One region of the Chitinibacter mangrovi genome, then DNA from elsewhere that is predicted to be linked to it. Evidence: predicted binding sites of a transcription regulator. Region 1 holds the regulator's gene; the other holds the start of a gene.
The links. The regulator NrdR, encoded in region 1, represses ribonucleotide reductase genes. The targets are predictions, from matches to a motif close to AAANACNATATATNGTNTTT.
Positions count from the first base shown of each region.

Region 2: the regulator NrdR is predicted to act here: its motif matches at 11,933-11,952, upstream of ABHF33_RS14045 (ribonucleoside-diphosphate reductase subunit alpha).

Region 1 is NZ_CP157355.1:3,502,804-3,518,101, forward strand. It holds gene ABHF33_RS16500 (CorA family divalent cation transporter) at 1-586, shown strand, start outside; gene glyA (serine hydroxymethyltransferase) at 683-1,930, shown strand; gene nrdR (transcriptional regulator NrdR) at 2,216-2,683, shown strand; gene ribD (bifunctional diaminohydroxyphosphoribosylaminopyrimidine deaminase/5-amino-6-(5-phosphoribosylamino)uracil reductase RibD) at 2,686-3,828, shown strand; gene ABHF33_RS16520 (zinc-ribbon domain-containing protein) at 3,830-4,012, shown strand; gene ABHF33_RS16525 (riboflavin synthase) at 4,014-4,646, shown strand; gene ribBA (bifunctional 3,4-dihydroxy-2-butanone-4-phosphate synthase/GTP cyclohydrolase II) at 4,643-5,737, shown strand; gene ribH (6,7-dimethyl-8-ribityllumazine synthase) at 5,813-6,283, shown strand; gene nusB (transcription antitermination factor NusB) at 6,322-6,768, shown strand; gene thiL (thiamine-phosphate kinase) at 6,884-7,861, shown strand; gene ABHF33_RS16550 (phosphatidylglycerophosphatase A family protein) at 7,867-8,385, shown strand; gene ABHF33_RS16555 (ATP-binding cassette domain-containing protein) at 8,629-10,545, shown strand; gene ABHF33_RS16560 (tetratricopeptide repeat protein) at 10,765-11,697, shown strand; gene ABHF33_RS16565 (retropepsin-like aspartic protease family protein) at 11,767-12,252, shown strand; gene ABHF33_RS16570 (hypothetical protein) at 12,263-12,415, opposite strand; gene ABHF33_RS16575 (hypothetical protein) at 12,419-12,598, opposite strand; gene adhE (bifunctional acetaldehyde-CoA/alcohol dehydrogenase) at 12,599-15,208, opposite strand.
Region 2 is NZ_CP157355.1:2,968,845-2,984,142, forward strand. It holds gene serS (serine--tRNA ligase) at 1-666, opposite strand, end outside; gene ABHF33_RS14010 (hypothetical protein) at 915-1,880, shown strand; gene ABHF33_RS14015 (hypothetical protein) at 2,211-3,044, shown strand; gene ABHF33_RS14020 (hypothetical protein) at 3,783-4,034, shown strand; gene ABHF33_RS14025 (AAA family ATPase) at 4,105-5,670, opposite strand; gene ABHF33_RS14030 (ribonucleotide-diphosphate reductase subunit beta) at 5,730-6,839, opposite strand; gene ABHF33_RS14035 (hypothetical protein) at 6,878-7,468, opposite strand; gene ABHF33_RS14040 (adenosine deaminase) at 7,472-8,497, opposite strand; gene ABHF33_RS14045 (ribonucleoside-diphosphate reductase subunit alpha) at 8,989-11,883, opposite strand; gene ABHF33_RS14050 (M48 metallopeptidase family protein) at 12,195-12,695, opposite strand; gene ABHF33_RS14055 (uracil-DNA glycosylase) at 12,692-13,669, opposite strand; gene rimI (ribosomal protein S18-alanine N-acetyltransferase) at 13,666-14,208, opposite strand; gene tsaB (tRNA (adenosine(37)-N6)-threonylcarbamoyltransferase complex dimerization subunit type 1 TsaB) at 14,205-14,897, opposite strand; gene ABHF33_RS14070 (substrate-binding periplasmic protein) at 14,952-15,298, opposite strand, start outside.

The sequences.
Region 1 (15,298 bases):
GCATTTTCACAAAGCCGCTTTGCTGATGTTTTCTGATCGCCTGGCCGTGGCTTTGTCCGAACTCAACTTGAAAGATGTTCGTTCAATCAGGACTTTCAAGCGGGAAATCCGGCTTTTGCTGGAAGGTTTTTTGCGTTTCAACCAGCGTTACTGGTTTCGGGAAGTTTCCAACCAGGTGGTGTCTGATCAGCTCTTTCAAATGATGTCGCATCATTTGAGTACCGATAGATTGCATCAGGATGTTAAAGACTCGGTGCAAAGCATGAATCAGTATCTGGAAAATGACGATTTGCGCCGGCAAGCCGATACCGTCGTGCGTTTGACCGTGGTGACGGTTTTTGGTTTGATCGGCACGACAATTACCGGCTTTCTAGGCATGAATCTGTTTGGTTTGGCCGATGAGTCTGGCTGGATCAAACTGGCGTACTTTGCGATGGTCAGTGTGCCGATTGTCTGGCTGATTTTTCTCACCGTGGCCAAATCCAAGGTCTTGTCCGAGTTTCTGGATGCCGTTTCGGACGAAAGAATCAGCTTTGTACATACGGTCAAAATTCTTGCAAATATCTGGCGCAAAAAGAAATCATGAAAATCTTGCATGGCAAGCTGATCACCGTGCATCTCGATTTGCGCCAAGTCGTGTTAGAATCCTGCATCTTTCAACGATTACGGATGCTTCCCGCTCATGTTCTCGAAGTCCCAAACTATCGCCTCTTACGATCCAGATCTCGCTGCAGCAATCGCTGCTGAAGTTGTTCGTCAGCACGAACACATCGAGTTGATCGCGTCTGAAAACTACACCAGCCCAGCCGTGATGGAAGCCCAAGGCTCTCAACTCACGAACAAATACGCTGAAGGCTACCCAGGCAAACGCTTTTACGGCGGTTGCGAACACGTTGACGTGATCGAACAACTGGCGATTGATCGCGTAAAAGCATTGTTTGGCGCTGAATATGCCAATGTGCAGCCACATTCAGGCTCGCAAGCCAATCAAGCCGTTTACTTCTCGATCCTGAAGCCGGGCGACACTGTGATGGGCATGAATCTGGGTCATGGTGGTCACCTGACTCACGGCTCTCCTGCCAACCTGTCGGGCAAATTGTTCAACATCGTTGCTTACGGTCTGAACGAAAACGAAGAAATCGATTACGACGATATGGAACGCGTCGCGATGGAAACCAAGCCAAAACTGCTGATCGGCGGCGCTTCAGCCTACGCCCTGCGTTTTGACTGGGCGCGCATGCGTGAAATCGCCGATAAAGTGGGCGCTTACTTTATGGTCGACATGGCGCATTACGCTGGTCTGATCGCTGCTGGCGTATATCCAAATCCAGTGCCACACGCGCATTTCGTAACGTCAACCACGCACAAAACATTGCGTGGCCCACGCGGCGGTATCATCTTGGCTAAAGCCGAGTTTGAAAAATCATTGAATTCAAACGTATTCCCGACACTGCAAGGCGGCCCGCTGATGCACGTGATTGCAGGTAAAGCGGTGGCTTTCAAAGAAGCGGCGACGGAAGAATTCAAAGAATACCAAAAACAAGTTTTGCTGAACGCGCAAGCGATGGCAAAAACTTTGGCAGAGCGCGGTCTGCGTATCATCTCTGGTCGCACCGAGTCGCACGTATTCCTGGTTGATCTGCGTCCTAAAGGCTTGACCGGTAAAGCAGCTGATGCTTTCTTGGGTAAAGCCCACATTACTGTGAACAAAAACGCGATCCCGAACGATCCGGAAAGCCCGTTTGTGACTTCAGGTATCCGTATCGGCGCACCAGCGATTACGACCCGTGGTTTTAAAGAAGCTGAAGCGATCCAGGTTGCGAACCTGATTGCCGACGTTCTGGACAATCCGGAAGACGAAGCGAATATCGCCGCAGTGGCAGCCAAAGTGAAAGCGTTGACTGCACAATTCCCAGTTTACGGCGCGTAACTTTTTACTCGCGTACGCTGAAAAAGAGGTGGGGCATTGCGCTCCACCTTTTGTGTTTTTTAGTCAAAGTTAAACTCAAAGCGCTCACGCCGCGTAGCTTCGTCTTCGGCTTTTCGCCTTGCGTGGAAGCTTTTGTTTAATTGCTTGATGTATGTTCTTGAACTTGATGTGCAGCAATGCATACAGCTCAATACCTAACTAGAGTATATGCGGGCTTGAGATTTTTATGCTCGCCCTGATTTAATACTCATTGATCTTTTTCGATCTTTTGCCCGGGGTTCGTTAATGAAGTGCCCATTCTGTGGTTCCCCTGATACGCAAGTCGTTGACTCGCGCGTATCTGATGAAGGCGACGTCGTTCGTCGCCGTCGCCGCTGCACGATTTGCGACAAGCGCTTTACGACTTTTGAAACCGCCGAAGTGCGTATGCCGCAGGTGGTTAAACAGAACGGCCAGCGCGCCGAGTTTGATCGTGAAAAAGTCCGCACCAGCTTCTTGCGCGCCCTGCATAAACGCCCCGTCCCGACCCCGCTCGTTGACGAAGCCATTTCCCGCATTATTCAGAAAGTCCTCACCGTCGGTGAGCGCGAAATCATGTCGCGCCAGATTGGCGAGATGGTGATTGCCGAGCTTGCCAAGCTTGATAAAGTGGCTTATATCCGTTTTGCCTCGGTCTACCGCTCGTTTCAGGACGTTGAAGATTTCCGCGACGTTCTTCGTGAAGTCAGCAATCGTGAAGTGACGAAGGAATAAGCATGTTTACCGCTTTCGACCATGCAATGATGGCCAAGGCGTTGCAAATCGCAGCGCAAGGCGCGCATTTGACGACGCCCAATCCCTGCGTCGGTGCCGTGCTGGTGAATCACGGACAAATCATCGGCTACGGCCACAGCCAGGCCGCTGGCGGTGCGCATGCGGAAATCATGGCGCTGAAAATGGCGAAAGCCCGCGCGCCCGAGCTGATTGTCGGTGCCACAGCCTACGTCACGCTGGAGCCTTGCAGCCATTTTGGCCGCACGCCACCGTGCGCCAACGCGCTGATCGGTGCTGGCGTTGATCGGGTCGTCGCTGCGCTGCGCGATCCGAATCCGCTGGTGGCCGGGCAGGGTCTGGCGCGTCTGGCGACGCACGATATTGCAGTTGCGCACGGTCTGCTGGCCGCGCAGGCACGCGAACACCATAAAGGCTTTCTGTCGCGAATGATTCGTCAGCGCCCATGGCTGCGCGTCAAGCTGGCTGCCAGTCTGGATGGGCGCATCGCGCTTGAGAATGGCCAGTCGCAATGGATTACCGGCGCGGCCGCCCGCGCCGATGTGCAAAAACTGCGCGCCAGATCGTGCGCCATGCTGACAGGCATCGGCACCGTGCTGGCCGACGATCCACAATTGAATGTGCGCGATTTTCCGGCTTCACAACAAGTCCGCCAACCGCAGCGTGTCGTGCTCGACAGCCAGCTGCGCACCCCCGCCAATGCCCGGATTCTGGTCGATGGTGGCAAAACACATCTGCTGACCACGCTGAATGTAGCGCAATCCGTCAGTCCTTACGACGCGACCAACGTCACCGTTGCCACGCTGCCTGCGCAAGATGGCAAGCTTGATTTGCACGCAGTGTCTGCCTACCTGGGCCAGCAGGGTTTTAATGAAGTCACCGTCGAGGCGGGCGGCAAGCTGGTCGGCGCTTTGCTGCAAGCTGGCCTAGTCGATGAAATCATCCTGTATCAGGCCATGAGCCTGATCGGCAAGGGACAGGCGATGGCCGATTTCAGCTTGGCCGATTTAAACGATCAGTACCGCCCGACTGTGATCGAACGCCGCATGGTTGGCGACGATCAGCGCATTACCTTGCGCTTGACCGACCCAAACAGCGTCTTCGCTGAAAGTACTTCAGGAGCGTGAAATGAGCGATAACAAGCAATTACTTTGCCCGGATTGTGGCAAGGAAATCGAAGTTCTGGCCGCTTGCGGTGCGAAAAGTTATTTCTGTAATCACTGCAACGAGTTGAAATCATCGGCACGAGTTCGCGCTGGAAATCCTGCAGTGTTTCCTGAGCCATCATCAATTCCCGAGCACAAGGATTAATATGTTCACAGGCATTATTCAGGCCGTTGGCCAGATTGAAGACGTCAAAACGTTTGATGGCGGTGTTCAGCTGACCGTGAATGCGGCCGATCTTGATATGTCCAATGTGGTACTGGGGGATAGTATTGCCCACAGTGGCGCATGCATGACGGTGATCGAGCTGATACCCCCTAATCGTTACAAAATTGATGTTTCTGATGAGTCACTGCGCTGCACCGTGGGTTTGAGCGAGGCGGGCGGCAAGGTGAATCTGGAAAAAGCCCTGCGGCTGGGCGATATGCTCGGTGGCCATATGGTATCCGGTCACGTTGACGGCGTGGGCAAGGTGATCAGTTTTGAGCCGGTTGGCGAAAATCGCGAGCTGGTGATCTGCGCGCCCAAAAATCTGGCCAAATACCTGGCCGCCAAAGGCTCGGTGGTCGTGAATGGCGTTTCGCTAACGACCAATACCGTGCGCGACACGGCGGATGGTTGCGTGTTTTCAATCAATCTGATTCCGCACACGCTGACCGTCACCACGTTGGGGCAATTAATCGCCGGTGCGAGCGTCAATCTGGAGATAGACCTGATTGCGCGCTACGTTGAGCGCATGGTTTCATCGGGCACCGTTCAAATAGGAGTGACCTCAGCATGAGCCAGATTTCCCCCGTACATGAAATTGTTGCCGAACTCAAAGCCGGGCGCATGGTTGTGCTGGTTGACGAGGAAGACCGTGAAAACGAAGGCGATCTGGTACTGGCGGCTGACTTTGTTACGCCCGAAGCGATTAACTTTATGGCCAAATTTGGCCGTGGCCTGATTTGCCTGACCCTTACCCCCGAGCGCTGCAAAACGCTAAATCTGTCGACGATGGTCTCGAGCAATGGCTCATCATTTGGCACCAATTTCACCGCATCGATTGAAGCGGCCGAAGGCGTCAGCACCGGGATTTCGGCGCATGATCGAGCACTCACGATCCGCAAAGCCGTGGCTTTTGACGCCAAGGCCAGCGATGTTGTGTCGCCTGGTCATATTTTCCCGGTGATGGCGCAGCCCGGTGGCGTGCTGGTGCGTGCGGGACATACGGAGGCCGGTTGTGATCTGGCGATGATGGCTGGCTTGACACCTGCGTCGGTGATTTGCGAAATCATGAACGACGACGGCACGATGGCGCGCCTGCCTGAATTGCTGGTTTTTGCCCAGGAACACAATCTGAAAATCGGTACGATTGCCGATTTGATTAATTACCGTAGCCGCACCGAAACGCTGATCGAATGCGTCGGCCGCCGCCCGGTACGCACTTTTGCTGGCGAGTTCGAGCTGGCGGTTTATCGCGACAAACTCACCTCGGCAACGCATCTGGCTCTGGTTAAAGGCCAGCCCTGTGCCGATGAAGACACGCTGGTTCGCGTGCACGAGCCGCTGTCGGTGATCGACTGGCTTGATCTGGATGCGCGTAGCCATTCATGGAGTATCGAGTCGGCGCTGCAAGCGATTGAACAAGCGGGCAAGGGCGTGATGGTGCTCTTGCATCGCGCTGAAGATGGTAGCGATCTGCTAGCACGTGCTCTGCCTGAGCTCAAACTAAATAAACCGCAGAAATGGGATATGCGTACCTACGGTATTGGCGCGCAGATGCTGAAAGATCTGGGTGTTGGACGCATGCGCCTGATGTCGCCCGAGCGCAAGATCCCGAGCATGACTGGCTTTGGTCTGGAAATCACTGGCTTTTATCAGACTGAATAAGCAGCTTTAAAGACTAATTTGAGCTTACTGCCGCTGGCGGTGAGCGAATAGAACGAATATTGAAAAGGATAAAAAATGAGCGTGGAAGGCATTGCATTGATTAAACCTGATTTGTCTGGCACCGGCCTGCGCATTGGCGTGGTGATGAGCCGTTTTAATACGCCAATTTGCGAAGGCTTGCGCGACAATTGTTTGGACGAGCTGATCAAGCTGGGCGTTGCGCCGCAAGATATTTTGCTCAGTAGTGTTGCTGGTGCGCTGGAAATCCCGCTTGTGCTTCAAACCATGGCGGCCAGCGAGCGTTTTGACGCGCTGATCGCGCTGGGCGCGATTATTCGCGGCGAAACTTATCATTTTGAACTGGTGGCCAACGAGTCCGGCGCAGGCGTAACCCGGGTGACGCTCGATTTTGGCTTGCCGATTGCCAATTGCATTTTGACCACTGAAACGGACGAGCAAGCAGAAGTCCGTGTTATCGAAAAAGCGCGCGAAGCCGCGCGTGTTGCGGTAGAAACCGCTAATTTAGTAAAGGCATTACAAGCATGACCGAAGAACAGAAAACACCGCCCGCAAAAAAACCGCCAATGAAGTCCGCCCGCCGCCGTGCGCGCGAATTTGCGGTGCAGGGGGTGTATCAATACCTGATGAGCCACGACACGGTAAATAATATTGACCTCTATCTGCGTGGCAGCAGCACTTATTTCACCAAGGCCGACGCCAATCTCTACCGCGCCATTCTGTTTGGCGTGATCAAGGATGCGGCCAAACTGACGAGTGCACTTGAGCCGCACGTTGATCGCCCGCTGGAAGAAGTCAGCACCGTTGAGCTGGCTGTGCTCTACACCGGCGCCTTCGAAATTATGTCGATGCCCGAAACGCCGTATCCGGTGATTATCAATGAAGCGATCGAGCTGACCAAAACCTACGGCGGCAGTGATGGTCACCGTTTCGTCAATGGCGTACTCGATAAGCTGGCTGAGCTGGTGCGTAGCACCGAATTTGCCGCCATTCGCGCCAAACGTCAGGGTTGATTGGCAGCTCGGAAGTCATTGACCAAAAGTTTTCGTGCAAGGCATCGAGCCGAAGACAGTACACAGGTACGGCTAGGCGAGATAACGATGCGCGGAAACTTTTGTCTTAATACTTATGAATGAATTCGATCTGATTGCCCGGTATTTCACCCGCCCAACGCTGCCTTTGCAGCACGCCGATTTGGGCGTGGGCGACGATGCCGCGCTGATGAGCGTGAGTGCAGGTCATCAACTGGCGGTGTCGGCCGATATGCTGGTCGCTGGCCGGCATTTTTTTGCCGACGCCGACCCGGAGCGGCTAGGGCATAAATGCCTGGCGGTGAATCTCTCTGATCTGGCTGCGATGGGCGCACGCCCAACGTGGTTTACGCTGTCGCTGGCGTTGCCGCAGATCAATCCCGACTGGCTGGCAGCTTTCAGCCGTGGTTTGTTTGCGCTGGCTGACGAGCATCAGATCGAGCTGGTCGGTGGCGATACCACACGGGGGCCGCTCACGATTGCGATTCAGGTGGCTGGCGAAGTGCCGCAGGGGCGTGCCATGCTTCGTAGCGGCGCACAAGTGGGTGATGACATCTGGGTGACAGGCCCCCTAGGCGGCGCAGCGGCAGCGGTGATGCACCGAACCGGGCGCGCCCAGTTGCCCGTCGATATTGCCCGGCAGTGCGATTTGCGGCTTGATTTGCCGCAGCCGCGAGTGGCATTTGGGCGAGCCATTGCCGCGTATGCGCATGCTGCGCTGGATATTTCGGACGGTTTGGCCGGTGATTTGCGGCATATTTGCCAACGCTCACAGTGCCGCGCACAAATCCGGATTGATGATGTACCTGCTGCGCCGCAGCTCAGTCACTTGCCCGCCGCGCTGGCGCTGGAAGCCAAGCTGGCGGGGGGCGACGATTACGAATTGTGCTTTACTGCGCCGCAATCGGCACGCCAGCAGATCGCCGCCATTGCGACCCACTGCGGGCTTAGCGCCAGCCGCATCGGCAGCATTTTGCCCGCCTCAGCGCAAACCGAGCCGCTGCAGTTTCTAGACTCGAATGATCAGCCATTAGCGCTGTCTTTCGGCGGATTTGACCATTTTAAAACGACATAAACGCAATGCCGATTTCTGCCAGCAGCGACAAAAAACAGCCCCCTCAGCTTAAGCCCGATCTGGGTTTTGTTTTTTCCCATCCGGCGCACTGGCTGGCTTTTGGTTTTGGTAGTGGCCTGGCTTCAAAAGCCCCCGGCACCTGGGGAACGCTGGTGGCCTTGCCCATCATGGCCGCTTTGCAATGGCTGCTACCCAATCCGGTGATTTTCGCTTTTTGCATCCCGCTGTTCGCCTTGGGCGTCTGGGCGTCGGAGGTCACCGGCAAGGCGCTGGGCGTGAGCGATTATGGCGGCATTGTCATCGATGAAATTATGGCCATGCTGATGGTGCTCTGCTTTACGCCGACCGATCCGCTGGCGTGGCTGATCGCTTTTGCGCTGTTCCGCCTGTTTGACATTGTCAAACCCTGGCCTATCAGCTGGTTTGACCGCCGCATCAAAGGTGGATTGGGCGTGATGCTGGACGATCTGATTGCGGCCATTTTTGCGATTGCCGGTATTTTGCTCTATTCGACCCTGATTTGATTTCCCCTCTTTAGGGGTATATGCCTGTAGAGCATGTTGAATAATGCATGCAGGCCAATACCCCGTGTTGAGTTTGTATTGATATTGCATCTCAGCTTGCTCGAGCCGCCTTTGGTTCTAAGTGCCAACCAGCAAGCAGAGCGTGTGCGAGCCAAATCTGCTTTTCTCATTTAGCTCACTGCAGGCTGATTTATTCTCGGCTTGGGTCGGCAGCAAGGCGCTCAGCTCTGTTAAAATCGGCGCATGATCAGACTAAAATCCCTTACCTTGCGTCGCGGTGTCAAAGTTCTTTTGAACCGCGTTGATTTAACCTTGAACCCCGGCTCGAAAACCGGCGTGGTTGGCGCCAATGGCGCTGGCAAATCCAGCTTTTTTGCGCTGTTGCGCGATGAAATCCATGCCGACGAAGGCAATCTGGAAATGCCGCCGCGCGCGGCCATCGCGCATGTTGCGCAGGAAACCCCGGCGCTGGCCTGCTCGGCACTGGATTATGTCCTCGATGGCGATGTTGAATTGCGTCGCATCGAAGCCGATTTACTGGCTGCGGATGCCAGCGAAGAACATGATGGCCTGCGTCACGGTGAATTGCTGGCCCAGCTTGAAGCGATTGATGGCTATTCCGCGCCTGCGCGGGCGGGCAAATTGCTCGCTGGTCTTGGCTTTAGCGTCGAAGAAATCTCCCGCCCGGTTTCCAGCTTTTCCGGCGGCTGGCGCATGCGTTTGAATCTGGCGCAAGCACTGATGTGCCGCTCTGATTTGCTCTTGCTTGACGAGCCGACCAATCACCTGGATCTGGAAACGGTTGTCTGGCTGGAAAACTGGCTTAAATCCTACCGCGGTATGTTGCTGATTATTTCGCATGACCGTGATTTTCTTGATTCAACTGTCGGGCAAATTCTGCACGTCGAGAATGCCGAGCTGACGCTCTACACCGGCAATTACGCCGATTTTGAAAATCAGCGTGCCGAAAAGCTGGCGCTGCAATCACAATCCTACGAAAAACAGCAACGGCAAATTGCCCATCTGGAAAGCTTTATTACCCGCTTTAAAGCCAAGGCCAGCAAGGCCAAGCAGGCGCAAAGCCGGGTCAAAGCGCTGGAAAAGATGGAACGCATCGCCGCCGCGCACGTGGATTCGCCATTTACTTTTGCTTTTCGCGAGCCAGATTCTTCACCCAGCCCGCTGGTGCGACTGGAAGACGCGCAAGCTGGCTATGCAGCCGAAAAACCGATTTTGCGCGATCTGGAGCTGAGTCTGGAAAATAAAGCCCGCCTCGGTTTGCTGGGGGTTAATGGCGCGGGTAAATCGACTTTTATCCGTTCGCTGGCCGGTGAGCAGCCATTGCTCAAAGGCGTGCGCACCGAAGGTAAGGGGTTAAAAGTGGGCTATTTTGCTCAGCATCAGCTCGAATACCTGCGCCTTGAAGAGTCAGCGCTGTGGCATATGCAAAATCTGGACCCCAAAACACGCGAGCAGGAGCATCGCAATTTTCTGGGTGGTTTTAATTTTCACGGCGATATGGCCACTTGTCCGGTGGCGCCGTTTTCCGGCGGCGAAAAAGCCCGGCTGGCGCTGGCCTTGCTGATCTGGCAAAAACCCAATTTATTGCTACTCGATGAGCCAACAAATCACTTGGACATCGAAATGCGCGAAGCGCTGACGTTTGCGCTGCAGGATTTCGAGGGCGCGCTGATTGTCGTATCGCATGATCGCCACTTGCTGCGTGCAACGGTGGATGATTTCTGGCTGATTGAAAATGGCTCTGTACGGCCATTCGACGGCGATCTGGATGATTACACGCGCTATAGCCAGGAGCAGCGCAACGCTCAGGACAAAGCGGCCAAACCCATAGCACCAGCTGCATCCGGTGAGGCGGTGAATCGCAAAGAGCAAAAGCGCCAAGAAGCGCAAGAACGCCAGAAATTGGCCGAATTGCGCAAGCCGCTGGAAAAAAAGCGCGAAAAAAACGAAAAGGAAATGGCCAAAGCGCATGAGTTGCAAGCGCAAATCGCCGGGCAGCTCGCTGATGAAACCTTATACAGCGTCGAGAAAAAAGACCAGCTGCAGCAGGTACTCAAACAGGAAGCCGATTTAAAAGCCAAGGTGGAGACGCTGGAGCTGGAATGGCTGGAGCTGACCGAGCAGATTGAGGCGATTTAAGGCTGCTCTCTAAGGCGGGGTATTGCCCTCTAGGCTAAATCTCGATTGGCTTGCGGCAATATACCTACCCATTTTTTGTGTTTAAGGGCTTGGTGTACAGAGCTGATCCTTTATTTTCACACCAAGCTGACAACAACAGGAAGAAATTGCAGCGGGTTGCCAGGGTTTTACATTACACTTTCATCCTTTCCCGATGATTACTTTCAAGGTTTAAAGACGATGAAAAAGTTAATGCTAACCATACTAATTGCTAGCTGCATGGCGACTGCACAAGCCAGATTGGATGAAGGCGCTGATGCCTACGAGGCCGGAAACTATGCGCTTGCGTTAAAAGAGTTTCAAGCGCTGGCCAAAAAAGGCAACGCCACCGCGCAATACAACCTGGCTCAAATGTACCGTAAAGGTAAAGGCGTGCCAGCCAATGATGCTCAAGCCGTGAGCTGGTATCGCAAAGCAGCAGAGCAAGGTTATGGCGATGCGCAGTTTAATCTCGGCTTTATGTATGCCAACGGCAAAGGCATCAAGCAGGACTATGTCCAGGCCGCAAACTGGTACCGCAAAGCGGCTGAGCAAAATTATGCCTATGCACAATTTAACCTTGGTTATATGTACGAGAACGGTCAAGGCATGAAGCGGGACTACGAGCAAGCATTGCTGTGGTATCGTGCTGCGGCTGAACAAGAGCACGCTGGAGCCCAAACCAATCTCGGCTATTTGTACCAAAACGGATTAGGTGTACCAAAAGACTTCAAACAAGCAATTTACTGGTATCGCGCAGCAGCAGAACAAGGTGATACGACAGCGCAGAACAATCTTGGCCTGCTATATGGTAGCGGTCATGGCGTGAAGCAGGATTATGCCCAAGCAGTGAGCTGGTTTCGAAAAGCCGCCGAGCTGGGGGATACCGAAGCGCAAAACAACCTTGGCTTTATGTACGCCAATGGCCAAGGGGTGCCGCAGAACAAAGTGATTGCCTATGCGCTCTATGCACTGGCTGCCCCAGATTTGAACCATGCCCGAGAGAATCGAGACTTAACCGCCTCGAAGCTAACAGAAAAGCAAATACAAGCTGCTCAAACACTGGGCAAGGAAATGGTCAAACCTAATAATTTAAACAACGCCATTGCGGCCTATTTGAAAAAACCCGTGTAGCGCCTGATGGGTATTGCCCTGTGAGTCAATCTCAGGTTGCCTTATAGGGTAATACATAAGGAGAGTATTTTGCGTTCGACCACATCGATTGTGCTGGTCTGGCTGCTGGTTTGCGGCCTGATTTATTGGGCGTTTGATGCGCTCATCTTAAAGCAGCACAACCCCAATTCGCTGCGCATTACCGCCAATCAGGGGCAGACTCTGGTTTTGAAGCGTTCGCGCGATGGGCATTTTCGCTTGAGCGCGATGATGAATCAGGAGCCGGTGGTCTTGCTGATCGATACGGGCGCCAGCATGGTCACCGTGGGTGAGGAGTTGGCCAATCGGCTCAAGTTGCCGCGCGGCGAAGCGTTTATTACGCAAACGGCCAATGGTGAAACCAGCGCGTACTGGTCACAGGTGACGCAAATGTCGCTGGGGCCATACATGCTGGAAAACGTTAGGGTAGGGGTGGTGCCGCGATTGGGCGATGAGGCTTTGCTGGGGATGAATGTCTTAAAGAATTTCTCGGTGCAGATTGCCGGCGATGAAATGACCATTAAGTCATTGGAATAAAAACGAATTATTAGAATGCAGCCAGCTCGACTTCTGGCGACTGATCCATCAGCTCCAGATGCAATAAATGATCAACCCGCTTCATGACTTCATTCGCTGCAATTAAATATTGCGCAATAGCAGCGCTTAAATCATCACCATATTCGCTAGGGCGTAAAGGCATTTTTCAATCCGATAAAACAATTACTATGCTTTTTATATCGGCATTTGCGCGGTTTTCTTTAGCTTTTTTGCGCCCTTTGCTGTGATTTGCTTCATACAAACATCGATCATTGATTACATAAAAAAGCCCCTTGGCAAATGCAAGGGGCTTTTTCACTACTGCTTCTTGTTGCTGAAAAGACAATTACTGACCGTAGGTTTCTTTGTATTCACGACCGTAGAAGCTATCGAGCAAGACTTGCTTGAGTTCGCTAATCAATGGGAAACGCGGATTAGCGCCAGTACATTGATCATCAAATGCTTCTTCGGCAATACGATCAACTTTAGCCAGGAAGTCCGCCTCGTTCACGCCAGCGTCTTTAATTGAAGCTGGAATATTCAAGGTGGCTTTCAATTCGTCTACCCATGCGATCAGTGCCGCGACTTTCTGATCGTCATTTTTGCCTTGCAGGCCCAAATGCTCGGCAATATCTGCATAACGGCATTTCGCTTGTGGTCTATCGTATTGGCTAAACGCAGTTTGTTTGGTCGGAATATCTACCGCGTTGTAACGAATGACGTTGCTGATCAGCAGGGCGTTCGCCAAGCCGTGTGCCAGGTGGAACTCGGCACCGATTTTGTGCGCCATTGAGTGACACACACCCAGGAAGGCATTGGCAAAGGCCACACCAGCGATCGTCGCAGCATTGTGTACGCCTTCACGCGCTGCTGGATCTTTCGCGCCGTTGATGTAGGCCGATGGCAAGTGTTGTTGTAGCAGTTTCAAGGCTTGCAGCGCTTGTGGATCGCTAAACTCGTTCGCCAATACGGATACATAAGCTTCCAAAGCGTGAGTAACCGCATCGATGCCGCCAAAGGCAGTCAACGATTTAGGCATATTCATGACCAGGTTCGGATCGACGATGGCCATGTTTGGCGTCAATTCGTAATCGGCAATTGGGTATTTCATGCCGGTTTTTTCGTCGGTCACCACCGCAAATGGCGTTACTTCCGAGCCCGTGCCTGAAGTGGTTGGAATCGCAACCAGTTCAGCTTTAACGCCCATTTTCGGGAATTTATAAATCCGTTTGCGAATGTCCATAAAGCGCAGCGCCAAATCTTCAAACGCGACATCGGGATGCTCGTACATCACCCACATGATTTTCGCTGCATCCATGGGTGAGCCGCCGCCCAGCGCAATGATTACATCTGGCTTGAAGCTGTTGAGCATCGCCACGCCTTTGCGTACTACGGCCAGCGTTGGATCAGCTTCAACTTCATGGAAAACTTCAACTTCCAAGCCGTTCTGTTTCAGAATGCGAATCGTCTCATCAACGTAACCGTTATTGAATAAGTAACGGTCAGTCACAATCGCAGCGCGTTTTTTGTTTGACAGCTCTTCAAGTGCAACTGACAAGCTACCGCGGCGGAAGTAAATGCTTTTTGGAAGTTTATGCCACAACATATTTTCAGCCCGTTTAGCGACAGTTTTCTTGTTGATCAGGTGTTTTGGCCCCACGTTTTCAGAAATCGAGTTGCCGCCCCATGAACCACAACCCAGCGTCAGTGACGGCGCGAGCTTGAAGTTATACAGGTCACCGATACCGCCTTGTGAAGATGGGGTATTGATCAAAATACGCGCCGTTTTCATTTTGTCGCCAAAGTAAGCAATGCGCTCGCCTTGCAAATCTTGGTCGGTATACAGCGATGATGTGTGCCCAATCCCGCCCAGTGCAACCAGTGCTTCAGCTTTGTGGACTGCATCAAAGAAATCTTTGGCGCGGTACATGGCCAGAGTAGGGGAGAGCTTCTCGTGGGCAAAGGCTTCTTCTTCACCCACTGAAGCTACTTCACCAATCAATACTTTGGTATACGGTGGCACTTTGATGCCAGCCATTTCGGCGATTTTCAGTGCAGATTGACCAACGATATTGGCATTCAAATTGCCATCTTTCAGAATCACTTTGCGCACAGCTTCAGTGTCTTTCTTATTCAGAATGTAGCCACCGTTCGCGTTAAAGCGCTCTTTCACTTGATCGTAAATGCTGTCAACAATGATGACCGATTGCTCAGAAGCACAGACAACGCCGTTGTCGAATGTTTTTGACATCAAAATCGAGGCTACTGCACGTTTAATATCAGCAGTTTCATCAATGACGACTGGGGTATTGCCCGCACCGACACCAATGGCGGGTTTTCCAGAGCTATACGCCGCCTTCACCATGCCTGGGCCGCCAGTGGCCAGGATCAGATTCAGGTCTGGGTGTTTCATTAGATGATTTGATAATTCTACGGTTGGCTCATCAATCCAACCAATAATATCGCGTGGCGCACCAGCTGATACGGCCGCTTCCAAGACCAAGCGTGCCGCTTCACAAGTTGATTTGCGCGCACGTGGGTGTGGGCTGAAGATAATGCCGTTACGCGTTTTTAGTGCGATCAGTGCTTTAAAAATGGCCGTTGAAGTTGGATTAGTCGTAGGAACGATACCGCAGATAATCCCGATAGGCTCGGCAATTGTCATCGTGCCAAAAGCATCGTCAACCGACAAAATACCGCAAGTTTTTTCATTCTTGTACGCGTTGTAGATGTATTCGGAAGCAAAGTGATTTTTGATCACTTTATCTTCAACAATCCCCATGCCAGTTTCGGCAACGGCCATTTTAGACAATGGCAAACGCGCATCAGCCGCCGCCAGCGCGGCAACACGGAAAATCTCGTCAACTTGCTCTTGGGAAAAAGTAGAAAACAGTTGCTGCGCTTTTTTTACACGAGCAACCAGTGCGTCGAGTTCTTGAACATTAGTAACAGCCATTTTTAGCTCCTGACTTGCGATGTGAGTATCTGTGGTTGATATGCTATGCCTGACGCATCTTTGTTTCTGTGCTTTATTCACACGTCATTG
Region 2 (15,298 bases), 530 kb from region 1:
CGCGCGCGGCACTTTGAACAGGTCTTCTTCAAATTTGGGCAGCTGGCCCGTGCCCATCATCGACGCGCTATTGACCAGATACGGTACATACACTTCTTCGTAGCCGTGTTCCAGCGTGTGGGTATTGAGCATGAATTGCGCCAGCGCACGATGCAGGCGGGCAATCGGGCCGCGCAGGGCGGTAAAGCGGCTGCCAGACAGCTTGGTGCCGGTGGTGAAATCCAGACCCAGCGGCTCTCCCAGATCGACGTGATCCTTGATCTCAAAATCAAAGGTTTTCGGCGTGCCCCAGCGCGCCACTTCCAAATTACCGCTTTCATCAGTACCGGTAGGCACTTCATCGGCAGGCAGGTTGGGGATGGTTTGCAGCAGGGCGTTGAGCTTATCGGCCAGCTCGGCAAAAGCATTTTCCGCCGCTTTGAGCTCGTCGCCCAGATTGGCCACTTCGGCCATGATCGCGCTCACGTCTTCGCCTTTGGCTTTGGCCGCGCCGATCTGCTTGGACGTGCTATTGCGCTTGGCTTGCAGATCCTGCATGCGGGTTTGCAACACTTTGCGCTCGTCTTCCATGGCCTGGAATGCGGCAGTGTCGAGGACGAATTTGCGGCTAGCCAGACGGCTGGCAACGGCAGCCAGATCGGTACGGAGTAATTGAATATCAAGCATTGAGAATGGGTCTGTAGAAATAAAGTGGGATAGGGCGATTTTACACCAAGGTGGGACTGCAGTCGTGAAGTCGTGCAGTGCTCACGGATTTTCAAGTGTCATCACCGGCTTTTACCGCCCGCGCTTGGCCCAATTGATACAGGAGAAATGATGATCAGTTGTTGTTGTCAAAGACTTGCGTTGGCGATGTAGCGCGGTTTGCCATGATTAAATATAATCGGAAAGCTTACATATAACATTCTTAAGTCATGATTAAAAATCGTCTATTTCTATTTTTTCTGGTAAGTATTCTTGCCGCCTGTGCCCGCACAGAACCAGTTACGGGTACAAAAACACCAAATTCAGCGCAAACAGCTGACGACAAATGCTGTGCAAAAATTGTTAACTACACCCAGCATCCGGGGGTATTGCTGACGGCCACAATTGCTGGGAAAGACTATTACTCTTATGTCGCCAAATTAACCTTTGATATTTTGCCGAATGGGGAGTTGAAAAGAGCAGAGCAGCAGGAAGAAACATTTGGTGCAGAAGAGCAGGTCGCTGATACATACGCCTGCACATTCAAAGGGGCTGAATTTAACCAAAATACGGCCTGGTATCCTTACACCGGATTTCTCGTTACCGGGGGAAAACTACTGGCAGTGAAAGACAGTGCCAAAAAGCCGATGAAGTTGCGAAAAATGACCCGCCTAGATAGCGATGCAGTCATGACTCAGGGGTCGGAAGCGAGAAAAAGCGAATACAGCTACGCGCCTTGCGTGGGGAAGGTGCGCGTTGAATCGGGCCAGCGGCTCGACTCGTACTTCCCAATTGGCGGGAGCATGCATTTCGCACTGAATAAGCGTCAACGGATGAATATTTCATTACCAAAACCGATGGAGCCTTTTTTGCTGCTCAGATACCACTCTGGCGCACTGATCCCAACGCCAATGCGACCCGTTCTATTTTCGATCAATCTGACTGAGAAAAAACTGGTGGTGCAATACCAGTCCACGATTGAACGCAAGGAGCCGATTCGTACCATTGAGTCACGCGCGATTAACCCAGAGGGTGAAAAAGATGAGAGCGAAACTGAAGCGCGCTATCAGCAGAGAACAAAGGCGTTTCTCGATGATTTATGGTCATGCCCCATCCCGACCACGCCAGGCGAACCATGCGCATCGGCTAAACGCATTCCAAATCCATTAATGTTCCAAGCCACAGCGGGTAAATAGCCAAGGACAGCGTGCGGTAGGGGGTTAGCCGCAGGTGGCTCCGCCAATATGGCGATGAATCAAAATCGCAGTTCAGCACGGGCCAAGTCTCTTCCTACGCGGCTAGATCAACTGTTGGTTGCACAAATCATACGGCGTAATGCCTTCAGCAATTACGCCGTACAGTGATAGCCCAACAAAATGCAACAGTAAAAAGTAAGATAATTGATATAGATAATTACATTAAATAACATTGCGGCCTAATAATTTCCCCTAGTAGGTTTGGCAAGCCGCATCTAGCGGCACGAGTGAGCCAAGCTGATATTATCCATCCCGTAAAAGGCTATCAAGATGCTGAACTACGAAGAACGTGAAGAATTACGTGCAGCCAATCAAATTGATTGGGGTAAACAGGCGGATCTGGCCACAACAATTTACTCAACCAGCGTTAATGTGGCTGTAGAAGCCACAAAAAGTACTGTCAAAGCTGGCATGCTCGCCAAACAAGCTACGCCGCTATTTAGCAAACTCGCTAAAGTCCTCAAAACTCCAGTCCTCAAGCAAACCGATATGTGGCTGCAACCCGCGCAATTCATTGCGCTCGATGCGATGCCCGATGCCCCGCTGGGCTATTTGCAACTCACACTAAAAAAGCCGGACGGCAGTGTACTGGTTTTACAAAATCTGGAGGACGGCGTGCGTATTAGTCCTGATCGGCTTGCCAAAGCCACGCATTTTTACCTGCGCCATGATGTCGCCAGTGCCGAATTTTTGGCCGCTAGCGATTTTTCTGCGCTCAATACCGCAGGCTTCACTGGCAACAACCAAACGTTGAAAGACGGTTTGACGCTGCAAAGCGCAAAAAATGCCTACATGAAACAGCACATGACCGATGAACAAGGTCAGCTGCACACGCTCAGCCTGATCGGCGTACGGCTCGAATCGGGCGAAGTGTGCTCTTTGTATGAAAATGGTCATAGTGTGTTGCGCGGACTGAAGCTGCTGCGCAACATTAGCTACCTCGCCACCGGCGTAATGCTGATGCTGTTCTTCCTCGTTGTCCCATTGATCCTGGCTGGCATTATCGGATTTGCCGGTTACACCCTCAATCTGCTGATTAAAGTCGGTGAGGAAGCCGTCGAAAGCTCGGAGCGTTTTGTCCGCAGCAATGCCAATCCGCGATAGAAATCAAAAATGTTGCGGTTTAAAACCTTGCCAATCACCTCCCAAACGGCGAAGCTCCACGGGCAATTCGTTCTAATCAGCAGCAGTTGTAGGGTCGGCTTCAGCCGACCAGGCGCAAATAAAAAGGTCGGCTAAAGCCTACCCTGCAGGTATATCTAGCAAAGCTAGATCATAATTGACCTACAGAGCAACACCTAGGCATGTATATACCGCAATCGTTGGTCTACACCAAATCCCCTTGTATCAGCGCCGAGCAAAGACTTTGTTGTGATTTGACGATGGCATAGCCTGCTGTGCAGGCGGTAAACCGGCGGTTTCGCCCGCCGGACGAATCAGGGGCAGTCTTGCCTTGCCTCTGATAACCCTAACGCGCCCGATCGACGCGAAACCCCGTCAGTCCGGGAATTGGCAAGGCGCCGCAACACTAGCTGCGCGAGCTTGGGTTTTATGCGGCTACGCCGCGATGTTTTGATGCGCGTTCCGCCGCGCAGGCAGGTAGGGGGCTTTGCTTCTCCAAAGCCCCCTACACCCCAAAGGAGCCCCCCGCCTGCGGCCCTCCGGGCTTCCCTCGGTCGGTCGCGAGCCAAACGATAAAACCGTTTGTCTCGCTCCACTCCCTCGGCGATGGGCGACAGGGGGGTTAAAGCCCCAGACCACACCGCGCAAACAAAACAGGCATGGGTATTATGCTGAAAGACAGGTCAGAATTGACCTGCAGAGCAACACCTAGGTATGTATATGCCGCAATGGCTGGTCTGCACCAAATCCCCTGCAGCTGCGCCGAGCGAGGAACGGGCGGGGCGGGGTTTCGGTTGCGCCTGTTTTGGTAAGCGCAACCGCCGCCTCGATCCGTCCGCAGTCGAGGGTATCGGCGTAGCCGACGCGGATGCCGGGGGCTGCTTTGGGGTGAAGGGGTATTTGCAGAAGCAAATACCCCTTCCCGTTAGCGCGGCGGAACGCGCATTGAAATATCGCGCCAACGGCGCATAAAACAAAACTGCCAGAATCAATCCAGCGGTTTCATGCGCACGATTACGCTTCGCTAATCGTACCTGCAGTTCTAAATAGGATTTAGCGCAATAAAATTTTCAATTTTTTCTTTCACACGAGAAACAAATAAGGAGTATTTATCACCATCAAGAGAGAACAAATCAAAAACATGATTAAGAGAAGCAACTTCATCAATGCCAAACGCATTAACAACGCTATCTATATAATCATGCTTATCATGGACAGCATGAATTCCTTTTAATGCTTCATAGTACTCACGAAGCGCATCTGGAATATATTCACTAGGCAATGATACTATTACATTATGAATGTGCTCCTCTGGAGAAGTTCCATCTGGCAATTCATATTGTCCAATAGAACTAAGAGCATAAGCTCTAGCATCCTTCATTTCCTGGTTACTGCCCGTCAATATCGAATTAAGTTGATTTTTTTTATCGGCATCAGTTTTATATTCATCACCATCCAAGATGAATAAACAATTCCTTTTCTTCTGAATCGCTGAAGAGCCAGCAACTACAAAGGCATTTCGGGCGGGCCCGTACTTAACGAAGTCAACCAGCCTAAAAACACCTAACTCACGAGCCACTCGACCTGCCATGACACTAGAGAAAGTATCCTCTACATAAATGCTGATTGTTTTTGGCCTCAAGCCAGACAAAGATTCAACTAAATCAGGGTTCGGCTTATCGAGTACCTTTACCCCATTAGCACTAGGCAACAAATATCTTACATTGATTTTTTTGTTGCATTTTAGAATTAAATCTCTATGGGTTGAGAATATCACCTGCAGCTTTCTTTTTTCAGCAATTTCAATTATGCAATCAAGCATTTTTGCTAAGGCTGCATCATGTAAAAGCAAGTCAACTTCATCGATTAACACCAAAGAACCTTCTTCCGCACACAACATGACCTTCAAAATTTTCAATATTCTTTGTTCACCAGCCCCCATACTCAATTGAGAGTAATGATTACCCTTAATTGATAGCCCTAAAAAATTTTCATACCCTACAGCAGAAAACTCAAAAATACCTTCATAAGATCTATTTAAAATAGATGCTGCATATTTTAAAATAGCCTTATGCAAATCATCCTTCATTTCTGTTTTTTTGTATTTAAATGTAGTTGCGTTATTTGAGTTTTTAAACCTTACAAACCTTATGTACTCAAGCATCGGTAAAGTAGTAAAGATGCCTACATAATATACATCACGACGCCTTTTCCTATCGTGCCGAGGAAACCATCGATCTTTCTTAAAATAATTATCTGCTGCTATATGAGAGCCTGATTTGCCAACCTTTTCTTTTGTATAAACACGGCACTCAGAACCATCCCATGTTGCATCAGGGTTTGGTCTAAAAAATTCACTAAACTTATGATCTTCGCCGTTTTTCTTTGGTTGGTATGCGCACGCCAGTGCATGCAGGATAGTAGACTTGCCAACACAATTGGCACCAAGTAAAGCAGTTACCCGTTCTGGAGTGAAATATAGGCCACGTAAATTTATGACGCTCTTCAGTTCTAAAACATCTAACCTTACAGTAAAGAAATCAGGAGTTTTATTAAAGAAAGATGCTCTACTTAAACTGATTTCACGTGAATTTCTTCGACTGCTCATTTTATCTCTCAATAAAAAGGCCGCCAACGGCGACCTTTTGCAAATTTTAAAAGTAAGACTCAATCCCAGCTCAACGCCCCACCCGTCTGATACTCAGTCACCCGAGTCTCAAAGAAGTTTTTCTCTTTCTTCAAGTCAATCATCTCAGACATCCATGGGAATGGATTGGTTACACCGGGGAATAACTCATTCAAACCAATCTGCTGCATCCGGCGATTAGCAATAAAGCGCAGGTATTCTTTGAACTGCGATGCATTCAGGCCCAATACGCCGCGTGGCATGGTGTCTTCGGCGTAGGCGTATTCCAGCTCGACGGCTTTGTGAAATAGCTCGGTAATCTCGGCTTTGAATGGTTCGGTCCACAATTGCGGGTTTTCCATTTTGATCGTATTGATCAAGTCGATACCGAAATTGCAGTGCATGGATTCATCGCGCAGGATGTACTGATACTGCTCGGCGGCGCCAGTCATTTTGTTTTGACGGCCTAGCGCGAGGATCTGTACGAAGCCGACATAGAAGAACAGGCCTTCCATAATGCAGGCGAAGACGATGATCGAGCGCAGCAGGGCTTGGTCGTTGGCCAGCGTGCCGGTTTTGAATGCCGGGTCGGTGAGTACGTCGATGAACGGCATCAGGAATTGATCTTTATCGCGGATCGATTTGATTTCGTTGTAGGCGTTGAACACTTCGCCTTCGTCCAGACCGAGTGATTCAACGATGTATTGATACGCGTGAGTGTGGATCGCTTCGTCAAAGGCCTGGCGCAGCAAGAATTGACGGCATTCTGGCGAGGTGATTTGGCGGTAGGTGCCCAGCACGATGTTGTTGGCGGCGAGCGAGTCGGCGGTGACAAAGAAGCCGAGGTTGCGCTTCACAATACGCATTTCGTCTTCGGTGAGCTGGCCGGTTTTCCATTGCTCGATGTCGCGCTGCATGTTCACTTCTTGCGGCATCCAGTGGTTGGCACACTGGGCGAGGTATTTTTCCCAGGCCCATTTGTGCTTGAACGGCACCAGCTGGTTCACGTCGGTGGTGCCGTTGATCACGCGTTTGTCGTCGGCGGTGACGCGGGCAGGTACGGCGCTGGCTGCGGCAGTGCTGTGCTGTGGCACGGCTTGCGGTGCTGCTGGCGCTGGGCGGTTGATTACGTCTTCGTCAAAACTGAGCATGGTGGGTAGTCCTTTATTGGCTTTATTTAACACTGTTGTTACTGGCCCGCAGGCTGGCTGGCCAGCGGGCGAATTTGGATATTGCGGGTGTCGGTGACACCGCTACGCACGTGCAGATCGTAAAAATCGCGCGGCGTGTTCTGGCTCAGGCTCAGGTCGGGGCGCAGATTGATATTGACCTGCACTTGCCCCAGATAGACCACTTCGCCTGCGCCGAGCGTGAAGCTGCGCTGCAGTGGCAGATTGAAAAATTCCCGCTCGTCATACCAGCTATTGCTTTGGCGCTGCCAGGAGCCGCTAACGCGCTCGGCCTGATAGCGGCCTGCGGGCAGCTGCAACACCAATAAGCGACCTTCACTATTAGGGGTATTGCCCTCTGCGCGAATAGAATCGCTGGCTAGATGGCTATACCCGGTATATTTCTTGCCATCGCCTTGAATATGTAGCTGTAGCTGTACCGTATCTCTGATGTGCGGCGCTGCGCTGGCGGTGAGCGCGACAATGGCGATGCCCTGCCCGGCAGGCGGGCTCAGGCGGCCTTCGGCCAGCGGCGGCTTGACGCTGGCGCAAGCGCCAAGCAGCAATAGCGTGAACAGTGGGGCGAGCAAAGTAGCAAGGCGGCGTAGCATGATTTACTCCTGCGTGGCACTCACAAGCTGGCTGATTTGCGCTTGCCAATGCGCTTGTTGCTCGGCGCTCAGCCAGCTGGCGGTAAAGCTATTGCGGATCAGCTGGATAATTTCGTCCTGCGATAAATCCAGCGCGGCGCGACAGGCCAGCAGATTGGTATTCAGATAACCCCCAAAGTACGCCGGATCGTCCGAATTGACCATCGCGCACAGACCTGCGGCCAGGAGCTCGCGCAGATTGTGCTGCGCCAGATCGCTCACCACGCACAGCTTCAAATTCGACAGCGGGCAAACGGTAAGCGGAATTTGCTCGGCGGCGAGGCGCTGCACCAGCGCGGGGTCTTCGGTACAGCGCACACCGTGATCAATGCGGCGCGATTTGAGCAGATCAAGCGCTTCCCAGATATAGCTGGCCGGGCCTTCTTCGCCCGCGTGCGCCACGGCGGGCAAGCCCAGCTCGGCGCAACGCGCAAACAGCCGCGCAAACTTGCTCGGCGGGTGGCCCAGCTCGCTGGAATCCAGCCCCACGCCATCGATTTGATCGAGGTAGGGCTCGGCTTGCGCCAGCGTGGCAAAGCCGTCTTCTTCGGATAGATGGCGCAGGAAACACATGATCAGCTTGAACGAAATGCCTAGCTTGGCTTCGCCGTCGAGCAAAGCGCGGCGGATGCCAGAGAGCGGCACGGCAAAATCAATCCCGCGCGCGGTGTGCGTTTGCGGATCGAAAAAAATCTCGGTGTGAACGATGTTGTCGGCGTGGGCTTTTTCCAGATATGCCCAGGTCAGATCGTAAAAATCCTGCTCGGTGAGCAGCACCGACGCACCGGCGTAGTAGAGATCAAGAAAGGACTGCAAGCTGTCAAACTGATACGCCGCCCGTACCGCCGCCACATCGGCATACGGCAAAGCCACGCCATTGCGCTGCGCTAATGCAAACATCATCTCCGGCTCGAGCGAGCCTTCAATATGCAAATGCAGTTCTGCTTTGGGCAGGCGGGTAATCAGTACATCGAGCGGGTGTTGGGTCACAATCATTCCTTAAAAGTTCTCGCAAAAACACGCTGGCCGCGTGCTTTTGCATTCTGTATTTAATCGGGATCACCGATATTTAAAACGGCTCGCAAAACCGTCTTAAATATCGGCACCGCATGGCGGAGCCGGGGTATATTAATACAAGGCAATACAAATCTAACTTGGAGCCATATACCTATTCATCTGCAAGATGGCGGGTTACGGCCTTCGGCCTAACCCTCCCTACGGCAGCACCGCGATGATTGAGCTGGGGCTTAAATCCCCTGTCGCCCATCGCCGAGGGAGTGGAGCGAGACAAACAGCTTTAACGTTTGGCTCGCGACCGACCGAGGGTAGCCCGGAGGGCCGCAGGCGGGGGTCGCCTTTCTTTGGGTACTTTCTTTGGTGATGCAAAGAAAGTACCCCCCGCCGCGGGTAGCGGCACCTAAACGCAGGTGCCGCAGGCACTGCAATCTATAAAACCGCTTGCAAGCAAGCGGTTTGGCTGATTACTGGCACGCCTCGCAATCCGGATTATCAATCGAGCAGAACTTCGCATCGGTCGCTGGCGTGTTGTCAGCGGCAGCAGCGGCCACAATTGCGGCTTGTGCCTGCGCTGCGGCGTAGCCACCATCGACCGGTACGGCGTTCAGCTCACCACCACGGCCCGTTGATTTCTCGGCGGCTGTGGCTGCCAAGGTACGCAGGTAGTAGGTGGTTTTCAGGCCGCGCAACCAGGCGTGCTTGTACAGCTCATCCAGTTTCTTGCCCGATGCTCCGGCCATATAGATATTCAGCGATTGCGCCTGATCGATCCATTTCTGGCGACGGCTTGCCGCTTCAACCAGCCATTTCGGGTCCATCTCGAAGGCGGTGGCGTACAGGGCTTTCAGATCGGCCGGAATACGGTCGATGCGCTGTACCGAGCCATCGAAGTATTTCAGATCGGAAATCATCACTTCGTCCCACAGGCCACGCGCTTTCAGATCGCGCACCAGGTGCTCGTTGATCACGGTAAATTCGCCGGACAGATTCGATTTCACAAACAGATTCTGGTAGGTCGGCTCGATACACGCATCCACGCCAATGATGTTGGAGATGGTTGCCGTTGGTGCAATCGCCAGGCAGTTCGAGTTACGCATGCCGTAGGCGGCGATGCGGTCGCGCAACATCGTCCAATCAAGGCGCGAGCTGCGATCGACATCGAGGTAACCGCCGCGCTCTTCTTCCAAGAGGCGCAATGAGTCTTGCGGCAAAATACCACGATCCCACAAGCTGCCTTTGTAGCTGGCGTAAATGCCGCGCTCTTGCGCCAATTCGGTTGAAGCCCAGTAGGCGTGGTAGGCCACGGTTTCCATCGACACATCGGCAAATTCAACCGCAGCGTCTGAAGCGTACGGAATGCGCAATGCGTGCAAGCAATCCTGGAAGCCCATAATGCCCAAGCCCACCGGACGGTGTTTCAGGTTGGACGTGCGCGCTTTGCGAACTGGGTAGAAGTTAATGTCGATCACGTTATCGAGCATACGCATCGCCACTTTCACCGTGCGCGACAGTTTCTCGGCGTCCAGCTCGCCATTTTTCAAATGGTTGTACAGATTGATCGAGCCCAGATTACATACGGCGATTTCTTCGTCGTTGGTATTGAGCGTGATCTCGGTACATAGATTCGATGAGTGAACCACGCCAACGTGTTGCTGCGGGCTGCGGATATTGCATGGGTCTTTAAATGTGATCCATGGGTGGCCAGTTTCAAACAGCATCGTCAGCATTTTGCGCCACAGGCTCAGTGCGGGGATGGTTTTGGCCACGCGCATTTCGCCACGCGCCGCTTTGGCTTCGTAGTTGGTGTAGGCAATTTCAAAGGCTTTGCCCACTTTATCGTGCAGATCAGGTACTTCGGATGGGCTGAACAAAGTCCACTCGCCACCTTCCATTACGCGCTTCATAAACAGGTCAGGAATCCAGTTGGCCGAATTCATATCGTGCGTGCGGCGACGGTCATCACCGGTGTTTTTACGCAATTCAAGGAATTCTTCGATGTCGGCGTGCCAGGTTTCCAGATACGCGCACACCGCGCCTTTGCGTTTGCCACCTTGATTCACAGCTACGGCCGTGTCATTGACCACCTTCAGGAAAGGCACGACACCTTGTGATTTCCCATTGGTGCCCTTGATATGGCTGCCCATGGCGCGCACAGGCGTCCAGTCATTGCCCAGACCACCGGCAAATTTGGATAGCAGCGCGTTTTCTTTCAGCGCTTCAAAAATGCCATCCAGATCATCCGGTACGGTGGTCAGGTAGCAGCTCGACATCTGGCTGTGACGGGTGCCGGAGTTAAATAGCGTGGGTGTTGAGCTCATAAAGTCAAAGCTCGACAACACATTGTAAAACTCGATCGCACGCTCTTCGCGATTGGTTTCGTTCAGTGCCAGGCCCATGGCCACGCGCATGAAAAACACCTGCGGCAGCTCGATGCGGCGCTCGTTGATATGCAGGAAATAGCGGTCGTACAGCGTTTGCAGACCTAGGTAGCCAAACTGGTAATCACGGTTGTGATCCAGCGCAGCGGCCAGCTTGGTCAGATCGAACTGACCCAGTTTTTCGTCCAGCAGCTCGGCTTCGATGCCTTTTTTCACATAACGCGGGAAGTAGCTGGCGTAAATATCGGCCATCTCTTCGTGGCTGGTTTCTTCGCCCAGCACTTCGCGGCGCAGGCTATGCAGCACCAGACGGGCGGTCACCAGACCGTAGGCCGGATCGGTTTCCAGATAGGTCCGCGCGGCCAGTACAGCCGATTTGCGCAGCTCTTCGGCCGGTACGCCGTCGTAAACGTTTTTCAGCGTTTCGGCCAGAATCAGGTTCTGGTCAGTGTTTTGCTCCAGACCAGTACACGCCGAGGCAATCAGCGCTTTGAGCTTGGCCAGATCGAGCGGGCGGCTGCTGCCGTCTTCAAACAGCACATTGATCGGGTGTGGCTCGGCAGGCGCGGCATCATGGCGTGCCGCAGCGCGCTCACGCTGGCGCTCGCTGCGATACAGCACGTAGGCGCGAGCGACATCGTGTTCGCCAGAACGCATCAGCGCCAGCTCAACCTGATCCTGAATGTCTTCAATGTGAATCGCACCGCCATCGGGCTTGCGGCGCATCAGCGCGTTCACCACCGATTCGGTCAGGTTGATCACCTGCTCGCGCACCGCAGTGCTGGAAGCCGCATGGCTGCCTTGAACTGCAATAAACGCCTTGGTCACCGCTACCGAAATTTTGGATGGTTCAAACGGCACTACCGAGCCATCACGGCGAATTGTTTTGTAATTGGCGTAATGCGCAATATCGTGTGATGGCGTGTGGATTTCAGCGCTATCAGAGCGGCTAGTCTGGGTACTATCTAGCGTGGCGTACATGCACGGTCCCTCAAAGCTTTGTGTATAAGTTTGTGAATGGTTTGTGAAGAAACACTATATCTTGTGTCTCAACGAGTCAGTTGGCACAAATACTAGGGGAAAGTGGGGTACTGGTGCAACAGGCATTGCCTGTGCTAGCAGACGGACGGACAGGGCTGATGTCGCGTCCGCATGCAGAATTTGTCGGGCTATTGATGAAAATGACAGGATTGGAAGCGGAGGTTGGTCCGGCGCAGTTATCGGGTTTCATGTCGCAAAATGGCAACAACAGAAAGTGAATTAAGATTGTTTGTAAGTTTTGACAAGCCGACTCAAGCACTCAAGCCCAGATCCTGCACCGTCAGGTGCAGGCGCAGATCGAATTCGTATTGCAGGTAGTTCGGTTCCATATGTTGGCACAATTGATAAAAGGCCTTGTTATGGTCTTTTTCTTTGAGGTGTGCCAGCTCGTGGACGACGATCATTTTCAGAAATTCGGGCGGCGTGTTTTTGAATAGTGTGGCGATGCGGATTTCATTTTTGCTTTTTAACTTGCCGCCTTGCACGCGCGAGATTTGCGTGTGCAGCCCCAGCGCGTGATTGATCACGCTGATTTTGCTGTCAAACCCCACCTTGGCCAGCGCTGGCGCATTGCGGAAAAATTCGGACTTTAATTCGCTGACGTAGTCGTACAGCGCCTTGTCGGTTTGCACCTGATGGCGGGTCGGGTATTTTTTGGTTAGATGCGGCACGAGCCGGTTGGTAGTGATCAGTGCCTGCACCTGTTCGATCAGCGGCGCGGGGTAATGCGCGATGTATTTAAGCGAATTCATTCTTGATCAAGCTGTGATTTAAGTAGCAGTAAATCCTGCCAGGCTTTGGCCTTGTCGGGCATATTGCGCAACAGGTAGGCGGGGTGGTAGCTCACCACCACCGGCAATTTGCGATACTGGTGGATTTTGCCGCGCAGCGCCGAGATGGGCGCGTCGTCGTTCAGCAGGCTGCTAATGGCAAAGCGTCCGCTGGCAAACAGCACTTTGGGCGCGATCAGCTCGATCTGGCGTTGCAGGAAGGGCGCGCATTGCGCCACTTCATCGGGCTGCGGGTTGCGGTTGCCCGGCGGGCGGCATTTGAGCACATTGGCGATAAACACCTGCTCGCCGCGCTTGTGGCCGATGCTGGCGAGCATATTGTCGAGCAGCTTACCCGCCTTACCGACAAAGGGCTCGCCTTGCGCATCCTCGTCGGCACCCGGCGCTTCGCCGACCACCAGCAATGATGCAGCCGGATTGCCGACGCCAAATACGGCCTGCTTGCGCGTTTCGCACAGCTTGCACGCGGTGCAGCTGCTGACGGCTTGCTGCAGCTGATCCCAGTCCATTTGCATAATCTGCTGGCTGCGAGCGTCCTGCTCCGCTGGTGTGGTGCTCAGTGCTGGGGCTGGCTGGGCGGCGTTTTGCCGTGCAGCTGGGCTATTTCGCGCTTTGAGTACCTGATGAATGGCGGCTGCTTCCTGCGATGGGCCTTTGGCCGCTTTGCCCGCTTCCGGTGTGGCCGAGGCGCTGATGGTGGCTTCCATGCGCTGGTGTGCAGCTTGCGCGATGGGGCTAAAGTGCGCGTTCGCGTGGGCCACGCTGCCAGATGATGGGATGGCATTGGCGGTTGCGCCGACTGGCGCTGTTGCCTGAACGCTTGGCTGCGCGGGCAGCGATGGTTCGGCCAGCTGTTCATATTGCGCCAGTACCTCGTGGCGTACCCACACCGGATTGAGCCCCAGCTCGTTCAAGATCAGTGCCCGGCGGTTCATGCGCTGGCTCCGTTCAGGGTGGTGGCGCACAGACTTTTGGCGCACAGAATGGCATCTTCGCGGCTGAGCTGCGCGCTGTTCTCCTGCTTGATGTCACGTGGGGCGCAGGGGTAATAGTTCTTGCGGCGGCCGTTTTCGTGCCAGCCGTGCCGCTGATAAAAAGCGCGTGCGCCTTGATTGCTCTCGCGCACTTCCAGAAATAGCTGAGCGATGCCTTCGCTGGCTAATGTGGATTCGGTGTAGTGCAGCAATTGCGTACCCCAGCCTTGCCCCTGCCATTGCGGGGCAATGGCAATCAGCAGCAGCTCGGCTTCGTCCAGCGTGGCCATGCTCACGCTAAAACCGGCGAGCGTGTCGCCCATCCAGAGGCCCAGACAAGTGTGTTGCTCCAGCGAATCAAGCCATTGCTTGCCATTCCATGGGTGCGGGTTGGTGCTCTCGTCCAGATCGGCCAGCTCGGCCACATGCCGGGTTTCCAGTCGCGCAAAACGGGGCAGGGTGGCGCTGTGGGGCTGGGTGTCGATCTTGGGCAGGCTCATTTGGCGGCTCTTTCGTGCGTTTTCAGCGCTACTTTATCGCGCAGATACACCAGATTTGCTTCTTCGGCGGGCAAACCTTGGCCAGCAGCAAATCGCGGCAAGGCCAGCTGCAGCATCTCTCGCGCATGCGGCTGGCGCTCGGCGTCGATCTGGCTGAGCTGCGCGCCCAGCCGTGTTTGCAGTGCGTCGGTGTAGGCTTTAAAGCCGGTACCAATACCAAACCAGTCATTGCCTGCGGGCAGCGGCACATCTTCGGGGTTGCACACGCGTGCTTCATGGATGGTTTTCCACGCTGAGCCACTCTCGCGCTCGAACGCGGCGCAATACACCTGATTCATCCGGGCATCGATGCATACATAGGCACGTATTGCCCCAGAGGCCTCAGCCAGTGCTTCCAGTGTGGATATACCCACCACGGGGATATTTTGCGCATACGCCAGACCTTGCGTAATACCGCAGCCAATGCGCAAGCCGGTAAACGAGCCGGGGCCGCTGGGGTAGGCGATGCCGGCAATGTCGCTCATGGTGAGTTGATGCTCGCTCAACAGCGCGCGCAAATAGGGCAGCGTCAGCTCGGCGTGTTTTTGCCCCACCGGCCATTCGCGTGCCACGATGGAGTCGGCGCTGTGACCCGTGCACAGGGCCAGTGACAGCTGTTCGCTGGAAGTATCGATGGCTAAATAAGGCATGTGGACGGCAATCTGTACGCAAAACGCTATTCTAACACGCCCGGCAGGCGTGGCTTAGCGGCTTGCGCTGGCGAGATACTGACTGCGGATTTTCTCCAGCTCGCCGCTGTTTTTCAGCTGCTGGAATGCGTCTTTGAAGCGGTTGAACGTGTCAGGGTTGACCTTGGGGTTAAAGCCGTAATAGCAGCCGCCACCCTTGGCAATGGTCTGCACCGCGGTGAGCTGGCTAGCGTCCAGTTTAAGTTTGCGCGCGCTGTAGATATGCGGCAGCAGCATGCCGGCGGATAAATCAAAGCGCTTGGCGTACAGCATTTTGACCGTACGGATTTCCTCGGGCGAGCTGGTATCAACCCGGCTCATATCATAGCCCTGGCCTTGCAAAATTTGCGCCGCCGCAGCGC